Regions from separate parts of the Paenibacillus sp. sgz302191 genome, predicted to be linked through region 4. Evidence: riboswitches for the same ligand, from Rfam matches in the RefSeq annotation. Region 4 holds a riboswitch; each other region holds the start of a gene.
What was found. Region 4 has a riboswitch for cobalamin ahead of metE (5-methyltetrahydropteroyltriglutamate--homocysteine S-methyltransferase). Riboswitches for the same ligand answer to the same signal wherever they lie in the genome.
Positions count from the first base shown of each region.

Region 1: it holds a riboswitch for cobalamin, as region 4 does, so the genes downstream of both, AC3G2T_RS25830 (ABC transporter substrate-binding protein) here and metE (5-methyltetrahydropteroyltriglutamate--homocysteine S-methyltransferase) in region 4, are expected to answer to the same signal.
Region 2: it holds a riboswitch for cobalamin, as region 4 does, so the genes downstream of both, AC3G2T_RS30690 (ABC transporter substrate-binding protein) here and metE (5-methyltetrahydropteroyltriglutamate--homocysteine S-methyltransferase) in region 4, are expected to answer to the same signal.
Region 3: it holds a riboswitch for cobalamin, as region 4 does, so the genes downstream of both, AC3G2T_RS27265 (HoxN/HupN/NixA family nickel/cobalt transporter) here and metE (5-methyltetrahydropteroyltriglutamate--homocysteine S-methyltransferase) in region 4, are expected to answer to the same signal.

Region 1 covers NZ_JBYLHY010000021.1:146,109-149,646, forward strand. Annotated here, with positions in the region: gene nikB (nickel ABC transporter permease) at 1-446, opposite strand, end outside; gene AC3G2T_RS25830 (ABC transporter substrate-binding protein) at 462-2,018, opposite strand; cobalamin riboswitch at 2,206-2,420, opposite strand; gene AC3G2T_RS25835 (DoxX family protein) at 2,495-2,890, opposite strand; gene AC3G2T_RS25840 (DUF4261 domain-containing protein) at 3,013-3,538, opposite strand, start outside.
Region 2 covers NZ_JBYLHY010000029.1:88,150-91,687, forward strand. Annotated here, with positions in the region: gene AC3G2T_RS30675 (aminotransferase class I/II-fold pyridoxal phosphate-dependent enzyme) at 1-93, shown strand, start outside; gene AC3G2T_RS30680 (aspartyl-phosphate phosphatase Spo0E family protein) at 160-426, shown strand; gene AC3G2T_RS30685 (hypothetical protein) at 478-1,005, shown strand; cobalamin riboswitch at 1,068-1,274, shown strand; gene AC3G2T_RS30690 (ABC transporter substrate-binding protein) at 1,390-2,469, shown strand; gene AC3G2T_RS30695 (FecCD family ABC transporter permease) at 2,470-3,507, shown strand; gene AC3G2T_RS30700 (ABC transporter ATP-binding protein) at 3,513-3,538, shown strand, end outside.
Region 3 covers NZ_JBYLHY010000024.1:32,777-36,314, reverse strand. Annotated here, with positions in the region: gene AC3G2T_RS27280 (YlbF/YmcA family competence regulator) at 1-242, shown strand, start outside; gene AC3G2T_RS27275 (phosphonate ABC transporter ATP-binding protein) at 360-1,094, shown strand; gene AC3G2T_RS27270 (low molecular weight protein-tyrosine-phosphatase) at 1,091-1,561, shown strand; cobalamin riboswitch at 1,727-1,915, shown strand; gene AC3G2T_RS27265 (HoxN/HupN/NixA family nickel/cobalt transporter) at 1,935-2,738, shown strand; gene AC3G2T_RS27260 (hypothetical protein) at 2,846-3,244, opposite strand; gene AC3G2T_RS27255 (ATP-binding protein) at 3,332-3,538, opposite strand, start outside.
Region 4 covers NZ_JBYLHY010000017.1:74,215-77,752, forward strand. Annotated here, with positions in the region: gene metE (5-methyltetrahydropteroyltriglutamate--homocysteine S-methyltransferase) at 1-1,796, opposite strand, end outside; cobalamin riboswitch at 1,943-2,152, opposite strand; gene nrdF (class 1b ribonucleoside-diphosphate reductase subunit beta) at 2,218-3,186, opposite strand; gene nrdE (class 1b ribonucleoside-diphosphate reductase subunit alpha) at 3,209-3,538, opposite strand, start outside.

The DNA of each region.
Region 1 (3,538 bases), on a different contig from region 4:
AAAAACGAAGGAAGAACAGACCCCGCAAGCGCCAAAAACCTGCCGGTTCGATCCAGCCATCCGTTGGAAAAAATAGCTGTCGTAATTCCCAAGCCAAAAGTAAGGAATACCATGATGGCAAATCCGGCTGCAGCCAATTCTAAAGTTGCGGGCAACCTTTTGACGAGTTCGTCCAGTACCGGTTCTTTGGAAACGTAAGATTGACCCCACTGCCATGTGAAAACGTCGCGCAGCCAATGGATGTACTGCATCCATAGCGAATCCGTGAGCCCCAGCTGCCGGCGCAATGACGCCAACGCTTCCGGGGAAGCGGGCACATCGTGCGCCTTCAGCAGGATGGCAGCCGGGTCTCCGGGAGATACCCGCATCAAAATGAAAGTCAAAGTAGAAACCATAAATATAACGATGACGAGTTGGGCCACACGTTCCAACCAAAAGCGAATCATTGAATGCTTCACCTGTTATTCCGTCATATCGACTTTAGAATGAATGTAATAGTACTCGATCGGATGAGGAGTAAATCCTTGCACGTCTTTTTTAGCGCCAAATACATTATTGGGATGAACGATAAACGACTGCGGCAGATCGGTGTTCACAATTTCCTGGGCTTGTACGGCCAATTGATTTCTTTGGGCCGGATCCGACGCCAAAAGAAGTTGATCCAGAATCTGTTCCAACGGCTGCGACACGTACCGGCTGACGTTGGACTCGCTATTCGACCGGTAGAACGTGTTCAAAAAATATTGCGGTTCGCCTGTATGCGCCGTTAACATGCTGTACATCGATAAATCCCAATCATCCTTCAGCAAAGCGTCATCGATATTTTCCACTTTGCGAATGTTGATCTTAATGCCTTCTTTTAATAACTGGCTTTGGATGACCTCGGCCATGACGGACAGCTCCGGCCGCTGCGGGAAAGTTAACAGTGTCGCCTCGAACGGTATCCCCTGTTTTTCCCAAATCCCTTGCGCATTTTTCTGCCAGCCGCCCTGTGTCAGCAATTGCCCGACAGTGAGGTTTTGCGCCGCACGTTCTACTTTACCAAACGGAAGTACGCTTGGAAATGGGCCTTTTGCTGCAGTGCCGTAACCCTTCATAACGGTACCTGCAATAGCCTCCCGCGGAATCGATTGATCTACCGCCCTCCGGTTAGCCGCATCCTGGAACAAGGGGGATTTCATATTAAAAAGCATCATGTGTGTCCGAAGCGACGGGGCCGACAGCACCTTGGTCTTGTTGTCCTTTTCCAACAAGGCCGCACTGTCGATCGGAATATCGGTCGCGACATCCGCTTGACCCGACTGCAGCGCCATCAAACGGGCATTGCCATCCGTTACGAATTTCATCGTGACTTCGGACAGTAAGGCCGGTTCTCCCCAATAATTCGGATATCTCTCGACGACAAGCGAATCGTCTTTGTTAAACTGTTTGATTTTAAACGCCCCTGTCATGGCGGGGTAACCGCTTTTCGCATCCATCGACGCCGTATCCAAGATAATCGTGGACGGATCTGCCAAATTAGATACCAATGCGGCATTCGGCTTGTCCGTTACGATTTTCAATTCATGCGGCGCGACGACCTCCACGGATTTCAGCTGCAGCAAATCTTTGGCTAAATGGCTCTTCTCAGTCGAGCGCTGCAGCGAGCTTTTGACACTTTCCGCATCCATCGCCTTTCCGCTATGAAAAGTGGCGTTTTCCTGCAGTTTAAACACCCATGTCGTCGGATCTTCCTGCTTCCACTCTTTGGCCAGCCAAGGAGCGGGCTCCAACTTTTCGTTGAGACGAACCAGTGTTTCACCGGCGCCGGAACGCATAACGTCCCAACTGTCCGCTCCGTGGGGGTCTACGCCGGAAGGCTTCCACGTGTAAGCTACGGTCAGCTTTTTGGCTGCGGACGATTGCTTGGTGTCCGTTCCGCTCGTTTTGTCCTGCGTAGAACATCCCGCCAGCGAAAGCACAACCGCTGCAATCACTCCCCATTTAATCAGCGAAAATCTGTTTTCCATTGTTCTCATCTTGCATCCCCCTTTTAGTAAAAAACAAAAAAAGCACACCCGACCCAAGACAAGCAGTCGGAAATGCTTTTTATACGCGTACATGGCTAGACAACGGCTAAAACCGCTTCAGCATGAAGGGGTTCATGGACTTAGACATTTTACAAATGAGCACATCCAACCACCTCCCTAATATCCCGTAGATCTAACAGTGATGTTGAAACAGGCAGGTCTCCTGACTAAGAGTATGACTTCCGGACCTTCCCGGGTTTATGGCCCAGTGGCTTTTCCGAAAGAAATCAGCCGGCATGGCTGAACCTCATGTACAGTGGCGGGTCCGTGCCGGAATGTAACCGGACTTCCCTTTTAAGCGATTAAAGCTTAGATACAAACTTTAACTACACCTATTTCCAAAATATGAAGTTGTGAGAAACTCTCTTAATATTAGTTATGAAACCCGAAAATGTCAATGTACGAAAGTTCGCACGCTTAACCGATCATTTGCTGCGAAATGGAATGAGTTTGCGCACGCGCTCGTCTCTCAGCCAAACTCCACCCCAAGCCAGGACAGCAAAATATACCGGAAATAAAATATGCGTAAAAAGCGGCGCGTCCATTCGAATATGCGTGGCAACCACCCCGCCAAAATAAGCGGTCAGCAGCAGCGCACCCAGAAAAGATGTACGAGGAACGGCGTACAGAATGGTAGAAATCAGCCCGAGTATGCCAATTACGGCGATATGGTGCTCGGCATAGCCGAGAGCAACTGTGCCTTCTACAACGGGTACGGGTTGAATGAACTTAAAAATGCTATCGAACAGCATAAACAAAATAACCAGCCAGCTCATGATTCGTGCCGTCCAGAGCCTGCCCCTTGATATTTCGGTTCTCATGATTTCCTCACCCTTCTTAGCAAAGTCATGCACTCATATTATCATAAACACAGGGGCAAGATTTCTTCTTAATTGCTATATTCTAAAAAATTCCTCTCCCGCATTGGCAGGAAAACGGTCGGTCATTCCGGCATTGCCGGGCGTTCCCTGCCGTCCATCGGATACCATCGGATTACTTCGCGCGGCGGTCCAGCCAATCCTTCCTCCGCCAAAACGCCCTGCCAACGGACCCCGCCCGGCCCGTCTGTCGTATCGCCATTTTTAATAACGGGGCCGCTCTCGTATACATAATTCGATATGTTTCTTAGAAAGTTGGCGACTTCGGCAGGGTCGTAAACATGACGATGAAAAATCGCCTCATGATCGGTCACATCCAATTGAAGCATGCCGACCGAATCCATCAATAGCCAGTTTTCATCGCTGGGAATGTTAAACATCCTGACATTGGACCACAGTTCCAGCGGAGGCAGCGCCGTCTGTTCATAGCGTTCATACAGTTCATGAAACATCTCTGTAGAAGCGAGGCACTCCCCGCTCGGGTTGAAATAGCAAAGCGCTTCGGGCAGTTGAAGCAGAACACCAGCGATGTCGGTCACGGCCAAAAGCTCAGGAAGCGATTCATAATCCTCAGGCAAAAGCGGCGCTTGA
Region 2 (3,538 bases), on a different contig from region 4:
GGAGAAGGCTTCCTGCGCTGTTCTTATGCGTATAGCGTTTCCCAGCTAAATGAAGCATTAGAACGAATAGGAAAATTCATCAAAAAAATGTAAAACATTTTAAAAAGATATTTTCAATAGGGACAAAAACTGGTATCCTTGAGGTAAGGAGGGAAGAGCATGGCTTTTATGGAATATCAACTTGCTTCATATAACAAACATTTCCAAATTCGGGAAGATGATTCCGATCGTAGCTGGTTGATCAAGCATGCTAAGAAATCCGCCTCCTTGAGTCCGCTCGAAGAAGAGATTCATTCTTTGAGACGGATGCTCGAACAGATGGTTGTCGAAGGCAAGGAAATGACTTCCGAAGCCGTCGTCGAGCTCAGCACAGTCCTCGATCAAAAAATAAACGAATATATGAATAGAGGCAAAAAAAGTCGGTGATGAGCCGGCTTTTCTTATGACCGTACAAAACTTCGGAAGGATTGAAACTGCATGAGAATCAAGCTGCTTTTAGTGAGCATCGCCATGCTGGCGGTGCTGTTGGCCGGGTGCGGAGGCCCGAAGCCTGATGTGCCTATTTTCGCCATGGGAGCGAACGGATTTCCTTCGGAAATCGGCGACAAGCTGGAAGCTTCCCTTGCGGCCAAGGTAGGCGAGAAGCCGACCGTAAAGTTCGTCTCAACGCCGATTTTTTCGATGGAAAAAATGATTGTCGAGCTTGCCGCCGGCGGCAACGGCATTCTTATTTTGCCGGACGAACAGTTTAAAGCGCTGTCCAAGCAGGCCGGGTTCGTAGCTCTTGACGACGTGATCAAGCCGGAGGATTATCCGGATGGGGTTATGGAACTAGCCGAGGACGGAAAGCCGGCGGAAAAGCATCTTTACGGCATTCCGATGGCAGGCAACAAATGGCTGAAAGAGCAGGGGCTGGAGGGCAAAGGGCTAACCGCCTTTATTCCACAAAACTTTAAACAAATCGATGAGGCCAAGCAGGTGCTGAAGGTCATCGCCGCGAAGTAATTCGCCTTCGGCTTGTACATGCCGGGAAACTCATCTATAATCGACAAAGAGATACTGAATGTTGTAGCTATGCAGCCACAGGTGCCGGCAGCTGTGCCCGATCGATCGGGCGCTGCCGCTTAAAAGGGAAGCCGGTGCAAATCCGGCGCGGTCCCGCCACTGTAACCGGGAATGTTCCTCATGATGCCACTGTTCCGATTTAGGGGATGGGAAGGCGGGGAAGCTCGATACCCGAAAGTCAGGAGACCTGCCTATGGTGCCGTACACGACTTCCTTCGAGGAAAAGGATGGCGTTAAATCAGGGAGCAGCCGGCGGCTGTCAGCTGCCTGGATTTATCGTCCCCTGCTGTTCCTTCGGGAAACGGCAGGGGATTTTTTGGCAGGATGGAAGTCCTGGAAGTCCTGACGGACGAGGAAAAGGAGAAAAGCGAGATGAAAGTGAGCTTGTGGAAAAAGACCGCGCTGCTGGCTCTTGCCGCAGCTGCGGCAATCAGTCTTGCAGGCTGCGGCAAGACAGTGGAGAAGCAGCCGGAGCTGACGGACCCGGCCAAGCTGGGAGCGGGCGAAACGAAAGCCCCGTCCGCGACGGCGACGGCTGCGTCAACCGCCAAAGCGTCCAAAAAGACGCAGTACCCGCTCAAAATCAAGGATGCGACGGGAAAAGAATTTACGTTTGACAAGGCGCCGCAGCGGATCGTATCCGTATCGCCCGCCGAGACGGAAGCGCTTTTTGCTATAGGGCTCGACAATCAGATTGTCGGCGTATCGGACCTGGACGATTATCCGGAGGCGGCGAAATCGAAGCCGAAGATGGGCGGCATTACGAAGCCGAATCAAGAGGCGGTCATCGCTGCTAATGCGGACATCGTTTTCACGGGCGTTTCGATGAAGGCCGACACTGTGGAAAAGCTTCGCGCGATGAATATCAATATGTTTAAAGTGGAGCCCAAGACGCTCGACGACGCCATTGCCGACGTGCTTACGTTCGGGGTCATTACGGATCATCAGGAACAGGCGGAGCAGGTGGCGGACAAAATGAAAGCGGACCGCCAGAAAGTGGTCAGCGCCGTGAAAGACGTGAAGCAGGCCAATAAGAAAAAGGTCTACGTCGAATTCAGCGCAGGCTGGACGGTCGGCAGCGGCGAATTTATGGACGAGCTGATTCAACTGGCCGGAGGCGTCAATGTTGCAGGGGACAAGAAGGGCTGGTACCAAATCAGCGAAGAGAAGATCATTCAGCAAAACCCCGACGTCATTCTTTTCGCGGCTGGCGTGACCGATGACAAGAGCAAAAAAACGCTCGACGCGATCATTCGCGAACGCAGCGGATGGGATCAGATTGAAGCCGTGAAAACGAACCGGGTTGTCGGCATCGATCAAAATCTGCTCAGCCGCCCGGGCCCAAGAATAACGGACGGCCTGCTTGCCATGGCCAAGGCGATTTACCCCGAACTGGTGAAGTAGATGAAAAGAAAACTGATGCTGTGGGGAGGAGTAGGAGTCTTACTCCTTCTTCTTTCTATTCTGATCAGCTTGTCTTTGGGCACGGCCCATGTCCATGTGCTGCAAATAGCCGGTATTATCGGCAAGCACATTCCGTGGCTGGGAGAGCGAATCGAAGCGGATTGGCCGCAATCTTCCGAGCAGATCATCATGAAAGTCCGGCTTCCCCGCGTCATGCTCGGCATCCTTGTGGGCGCCTCGCTGTCGGTAGCGGGGGCGGCTTTTCAAGGAGTGCTGCGCAACCCGCTGGCCGATCCTTACACGCTGGGCGTATCTTCGGGCGCTTCGGTGGGCGCAGCTTTTCTGATTTATTTCGGGCTGCAGTATTCTTGGCTTGGGCAATGGTCGATTCCGGCCGTGGCGTTCGGTACCGGGCTTATTTCGCTGCTGCTCGTGCTGAAGCTGGCGCAAATCGACGGCAAGCTCAAGCTGGAGACGCTCATTCTCTCAGGCGTGGTCATGCAGGCGTTCCTGGGCTCGATCGTTGCGTTCATGGTATCTTTATCCAACCAAGTCATTAACGAAATCGTATTTTGGCTGATGGGCAGCCTGGCATTGCGGGGCTGGTCCTACGCGGCGTTGGTAACGCCTTATTTGCTTATCGGCTTTGCGGTATTGATCGGCTTGGCCAGATCGCTGAACCTGCTCGCGCTCGGCGAGCGCCAAGCCGCCCATCTCGGGGTCAATGTCGAACGGACGAAATTGACCGCACTGATCGTTGCGACATTCGTTACGGCGGCGGCCGTATCCGTGGCCGGAGTTATCGGCTTTGTAGGACTTATTATCCCGCATCTGGTGCGCCTGTTGGTCGGCCCCGATTACCGCCTGATTATGCCCTTATCCGTTCTCGGCGGCGGAATTTATGTGCTATGGGCGGATACGTTGGCCCGCACGCTGCTGAGCCCGACGGAAATACCGCTCGGCGTCATTACCGCCTTTTTGGGGGCGCCGTTCTTCGCTTACTTGTTGAACAAAGATAAGAAAGCGCAGAGAGGTTGATCTTGATGATACAAGTCGAAAGCGTTTCGAA
Region 3 (3,538 bases), on a different contig from region 4:
AAAAGGAAATCGTCGCTTTCGAGAAGTTTCAAAACGCCAAAATGGTGGATAAAATCGAGAAAGAGATCGATGAATTGCAGGATGAGCTGGACGGGATTCCTATCGTGAGCGAATTTAAACAGTCTCAGGAAGACATTAACTATTTGCTTCAGCTTGTCATGTCGGTCGTCCGCGATACGATTTCGGATAAAATCAACGTGGAAGCGGGCCAAGCGTCGAGTCCGAGCAGCTGCAGCGAATAAAGTGAATGAAACCGAAAATCGCCCTCTTGTCAGGCCAGATGCCGCTAGATGGGCGATTTTTGCCAATAGCTTACGGGTTCAAGTTCATGTTGAGCACAATGTTAAGGAGACGGTGTCATGATCACGGTACGAAATTTAAGCAAAGTTTATCCGCCGGACAATAAAGTGCTGTCTCAGATCAGCTTTCGCGTCGATGAAGGAGAATTCATCGCAGTGGTGGGAGGGAGCGGCAGCGGGAAAACGACGCTGCTGCGCTGCATCAGCCACCAGGAAAAATGGACGTCCGGCCAGCTCATCTACCAGTCGAACGATATTACGACGCCAGGGCTGTTGGATCGATGGAAGCTCGGCAAAGATTTCGCTTTTCTTGAGGAAAAGCCGGCGTTGAATAGAAATAAAAGCGCTATCAAGAATGTCATGATGGGGAAATTTTATCAAACGCCGATCCGTATTTTAACGGGAGCCGTTTCACGCGATGAGCATGTTATCGGGATGGACTATTTGGAAAAAGTAGGCTTGCTCGACAAAGGCGATAAAAAAATTAGCCAATTAAGCGGCGGCGAGCAGCAAAGGGTTGCGATCGCGAAAGCGCTCATCCATGGACCTAAAGTGCTGGTCGCCGACGAGCCGGTGTCGGGCCTGGATCCGAAAGCGACGGAATACATCATGAACGACTTGCGATCCTTATGCAAGGAAAGCAATTTGACGGTCATCGCCGCGCTGCACCAGGTCGAGCTCGCGGAGCGGTACGCAACGCGGATTTGGGGATTGGCGGAAGGCAAAATCGTACTTGACATCCCTGCCAGAGGGCTTACGATGCGAGAAAAACAGCTTATTTTCGGTGCGCCATGATTCAAGTGCTATTCGTATGCTTGGGCAATATTTGCCGCTCGCCTATGGCTGAGGCTGTTTTTCGCCATAAAGTGAAGCAGGCCGGCCTGGATGGGCGTATCGTTGTTGATTCCGCGGGCACGGGGGACTGGCACACCGGAGAGCGGCCGCATCAGGGAACGAGACGAATTTTGGACCGTCACCGCATCGATCATCACGGACTGACCGCAAGGCAAGTGAAGGCAGACGATTTTGAACAGTTTACATATATCATTGCCATGGATGACAGCAACATAACGAATTTAAAATCGTTTGCTCCGGATGCACATGGCGCCTCCATTCATAAACTGTTGGAGTTTGCCCCGGATAAGGGCGGCGGCAACGTCCCCGACCCGTACTACACAGGCAATTTTGAAGAAGTGTACGAGATGGTCGACAGCAGCTGCGAGCGCCTTTTCGCTTTTATCCGAAGCAGGGAAGGCATATAGCCTAGCCTCGGACGTCCTGAAAATTGCGCGTTTTTTACCACATAAGAATGTATAAGTTCTTTACAGCGCTAAAGCGCGTAGAACACATTCTTATTGGCGAATAAACCTACCTCTAAACGCGGTCGCTCATCTTCGAAAGACCTCGATAGAGGTTTATCTCACAACCAAATACGTTTACGGCCAGGTGCCCTTGCCAAGCAAGGGGTAACAGGGAATCGGGTGCAACTCCCGAGCGGTCCCGCCGCTGTAACCGGGGAGCCTTCTTCAATAACGTCACTCAGCCGCATGCTGGGGAAGACTGAAGAGAAGCATTGATCCGGGAGCCAGAAGACCTACCTATCCGTACACCTTAAAATGCCTTCGGAGAAAAGGAATGGTGAGTACATTGTCAACCGTATCGCTTATTTTTCTTGTTTTTGCTTTGGGATTGCGTCATGGCTTGGACGCGGATCATTTGGCTTTTATTGACGGACAAACCCGTTATAATTGGCGGATGGGAAGCCCGATCGCCAGATGGGTAGGCACTTTGTTTTCTTTTGGCCATGGGGCGGTAGTGGCCAGTATGGCGATTGTTTTGGGGATGTTCATCAAAGATTTTGAGTTTCCCGATTACTTCGATACTTTCGCAACATGGATTTCGATATTGTCGCTTTTCCTCATTGGAACGATCAATATTTATAATCTTCTGCGTTCGAAATACAAAAACGAGAGCTTTCAAATTAAAGGATACAAAGGGAAATTTATCGATAAAGTCGCCAAAGGGACAACCAATCCTTTTTTAATTATTTTGGTAGGCGCGATTTTCGCATTGGCTGCCGAAACGATTAGCCAAACGTCCGTTTGGGCGATTGCCGCAAGCAATAAAATCGAATACATGCCCGTTATTTTGGGGCTTGTGTTTATGTTCGGGATGATGCTGACCGATACGCTGGATTCGCTGATTGCTTACCGGATGATTCATCATTCCGGAAAGCTGGGGCAGTCGGCTTCAAGGCTGATCGGATGGGTGATCGTCATTCTTGCTTACGGGGTTTCGTTCTACGAAGCTTTTACGTTTTTCAATCCGTGGGCCGAACTCGATTTCGAAATCGTCGGCATCGGCATCTTTGTATTTTTACTGCTTTGCTTCGTGTTCGTCACGATACGTGCCAAACAGGAATCGCGTTCGCTCAGTTAGCGACGGCTGCGGAACGTTCCGCGGAAACCGCCGTTGACGAAAAGGCATCTTTACCCTGCCGGATGAGGGGAAGATGCCTTTTTTGCCTTTTTCGCACGCATGAGTATTTACAGTGCTGTTAACCCGGCGTTCTGCACGCACTCGGATATCGCCTGAAGCATACTCTTATGAATCGGAATGATAACATCCGTAGGTCCCAGAAGGAAAATTCCGCTTCTGTTATGAACGGTCGCTTTGTGAACATAAATTCTAAAGTGCTCCGAACCGGGAGTGAGTGAAGCGGACTCCTGATTCTTGGATCGCGCATTGACAAAAGTGATTGCTTTCATAGCTCCCACGTCATAGGGCACGATGCTGATCATATCTTCAAGCTTGAAGTAATAATTCACGTGCGGCTTATGAAGGACCAGTTCTCTCGTGGAAACCGTCAGCCCGTAATCCTTCTTTTTGTGGGACATCTTAAGATCGCCCTCAAGCGATTTGATCTGAATAAAATCCGGATTCATGGGACAGCCTCCTTCGCTATTCTGCTGATCGCTATTCTATCAGAATACCACAATCCGGCGGACTTGTTAACGGAAGCTTGTCAATCGTTATCCGGCCTGAAATTGAATCAGACAGACGGTGCCCTTATTCGGATTGCTGGAATAGGAAATTTTGCCGTTCATCGACTTTATGATGCTCATGACAACGACGAGGCCCAGGCCGGTTCCATCCGCTTTGGTCGTATAGAACGGCATTCCTAACGAATTGATTTGCGTTTTGCTCATGCCGACCCCGGTATCGGATATCCAAACATG
Region 4 (3,538 bases):
CCTGCGCTCTCCAGCGCTTCGACTTCCTTGCGCAGCGCCAGCGCGATCTGGTTCGTCACCTGTTCGCGGCTCAAATCGTCTCTGACGAACGACCAGTTCAAAATCGTGATCGGCCCGGTCAGCATGCCTTTAACCGGAAGAGCCGTCAGCGACTGGGCATAGGCGCTTTCCTTCACCGTCATCGGCGCCGCGAATGCGACATCCGCGTAAATGACGGGCGGCTTGACGCAGCGGGAGCCGTACGATTGCACCCAGCCGTTCTGCGTAAAGGCGAAGCCGTCCAGCTTCTCGCCGAAATATTCCACCATGTCCGTGCGTTCGAACTCGCCATGGACGAGCACATCCAGGCCGATCTCTTCCTGGATCTTGATGCAGCTGGCAATCTCCTGATCGATGAACGCTTCGTACTTCGCCGTGTCCAGCTCGCCCTTCCGCCATTTCAGGCGGGCGCTGCGTACCTCCGGCGTCTGCGGGAAACTGCCGATCGTCGTCGTCGGCAGCAGCGGAAGCTTCCAGTGAGCGGCTTGCAGCGCAAAGCGCTCGGCAAACGGCAGACCGCGCGTATGCGAGACCGCCTCAAGCCCGGCCAACTGCGCGGCTACATCCTGGCGGTTCCGCTCAGGCAGCGCGCGGAAGCCGGCAAGCGCCTCCCGGTTCCACTGCCACTCGGCCGCAGCGGATTCCTGTCCGCCTGCGAGCGCCTGGCCGAGCAGCCTCAGTTCGACCAGCTTCTCGTTGGCGTAAGCAAGCGCCTGCTTTAATGCGGCGGGAAGCTTCGTTTCCCGCACAACGGTTACAGGCACATGCAGCAGGCTGCAGGACGGCTGGAGCACCAGCCGCTCGTGCGGTACGTGTGCCGCAAGCTTTTGCGCCAGCAGCAGCTTCGCTTCCAGGTCGGCGCGCCATATGTTGCGCCCGTCGATAATGCCTGCGCCAAGGCGCTTGTCGGCCGGAAATCCGTGCGCCTCCACAGCCCGTAAATTGGCCCCGCCATCGTGCACGAAATCCAGTCCGATGCCTTGAACAGGCAAGCGGACCACCCGCTCATAATGCTCGACCGCCTCAAAATAAGTCTGCAGCATCACGTTCAACCCCGGCACTTCCCGATGGATGGCGCCGTAAATTTGCTCCACAAGCTCAAGTTCCTCCGCAGACGGATTCGTCGTCAAGGCGGGCTCATCGATCTGCACCCAAGCGACGCCCTCTTGCGCCAGTTCCTTCAACACCTGCAAATAGACCGGCAAAAACTGCCCGACTTTCTCGCCGAGCCGCGAAGCCGCGAACCCCTTCGACAGCTTGAGGAACGTGTACAGCCCGACCAGCACAGGTTTGCCTTCGACGTCCGCCCTGGACTTGGCAAAGCGGTACGCCTCCAGCGGTTTGTTGTATGTTAACGTTGGTGCGTCCTCCCCGATTTCCGGGACGATGTAGTGATAATTCGTATTAAACCATTTTGTCATTTCACAGGCTGCACCCTGACTGTTCCCGCGCGCCATCGCGAAATAAGTGGCAAGCGGCACGCGCCCTCCCGAATGCGCGAACCTCGCCGGAACGATACCGAACATGACCGCCATATCCAGCATCGAATCGTAATAAGTGAAATCGCCTACCGGGATTTCGTCCAGCCCCGCATATTTTTGAAATTGCACATGCGCGAGCTGGATCCGCTCCATCTCCGCCACTAAGTCCTGCTCGCTTATTTTACCGGACCAGAACGCCTCCAGCGCTTTTTTCCATTCCCGGTCCTCACCGATTCTCGGATATCCCAAATTGCCAATTTTGATTACACCAGCCACTTAAGCTCGCCTCCGTTTTCCTCATTTGTACTTTCTGAGCGGAACACAAAAAAGACGTCGTTCCCTCAAAAAGACAAAGGGAAAGACGCCTCGCGATTATACTTATCGGTTGCCATCTAACACCTCCCTATCTCCCGTAGGTAAAAGCAGTGTCGTTGAAACAGGCAGGTCTCCTGGCTATCAGCGTCATCATCGGCAGCAGCCTTCCCGGTTATTCATTCAACCAGTGGCGATGTTTGCTGCGACTCTTCTGTTACAGTGGCGGGACCGCGTCGGCTTTGCACCGAACTTCCCTTTTAAACTCAAGCCCAAGAACGATTCGTTCGGGCAAGAGCACCTGTCTCCACAATATGCAATTGTCTGCTTACATTCGATACAATGTATAACTATACATGAATATTAATTTTTATACAAGATTTTCTTACAAATTGTCAAAAACAAAATCGTCGTCATTCAGCGGCTCCACATGAATCGTGCGAACGTAGCCGTTGCCTTTTTTGGAGAAAAAGTCGTGCTGCTTCGTCTTGGTGCTAAGACCGTTCAACACGATCGGATTGATCTCCTCTTCCGGGAATGCAGGGTCGAGCCCGAGATTCATAAACGCCTTGTTCGCGTTATAGCGCAGGAACGCCTTCACTTCCCGGTCCAGGCCGATCGCGCTGTACAGATCCTCCGTGTACCCTTCCTCATTCGCATGAAGCTCCTTCAGAAGCGCGGTCAAAGTCTCGTAAGCCTCGTCCTGCTCCTGCGGAGTCAGCTCCTCGTACACTTCCTGGGCAAGCACGCCCACATACAGCCCGTGAATGCTTTCGTCGCGCAAAATCAGATCGATGATTTCGCCGCTGCTAGTCATCTTGCCTTGGCCGGCCAAATACAGCGGATAGAAAAAGCCGCTATAGAACAAATAGCTTTCAAGCAGCACGGATGCCGCCATAGCCAAATACAGATCCTTGCGGGTGTGAATGCCGTCGTAATATTTGGCAATCGTATTCGCCTTGAACTGCAAATACGGATTTCGCTCCACCCAGAGGAAAATGTCGTTGATCTCCTCCGTCGTAGACAGCGTCGTAAAAATGCTGCTGTACGATTTGGCGTGAATTTGCTCCATCATGCCCATGAAGCTGAGCACCGCTTTGCGCTGCAGCCCGTCCACATGCTCCAAAATTCTTGGCATCCCTACGCCGCCCTGCATCGTATCGAGCAGCGTAAGCCCGCCCAGCACTTTCATATACAGGTCGCGCTCCGCTTCGTTCAGCGTCATCCAGGACATTTTATCGTCAGACAGAGGAATTTCTTCGTCCGTCCAAAACTGCATAATATTTTGATTCCAGAACGTGATCGTAAAATCGTCGTCAGGCCGGTTCCAGTTGACGGCTCTCTTGGTGGTCATCTTGTATTCATTCCCCTTCCCGTTACACCGAACAGCTGACGCACTCTTCAACGGAGAGCTGGTTCGTCCGCGTGTAATAGAGCGATTTTAACCCGACGCGGGCAGCGTACAAATAATAGCGCGCAAGCTGTCTGGTCGTCACATCGCTGTTGACATGAAGCACCGTCGAAATGCCTTGATCGACATGCGTCTGGATTTCGGCAATCAGGTCAAGAATTTTGAATTGGTTCATTTGATACGCCGATTTATAGAAGAAGAAATTGTCTCTCCGCAAATACGGCATCGGGTAATACGTCGTCGAGTTCGCGTACGTCCGCGTTTCGATCGGCTCGACGATCGGCATGACGCTGGA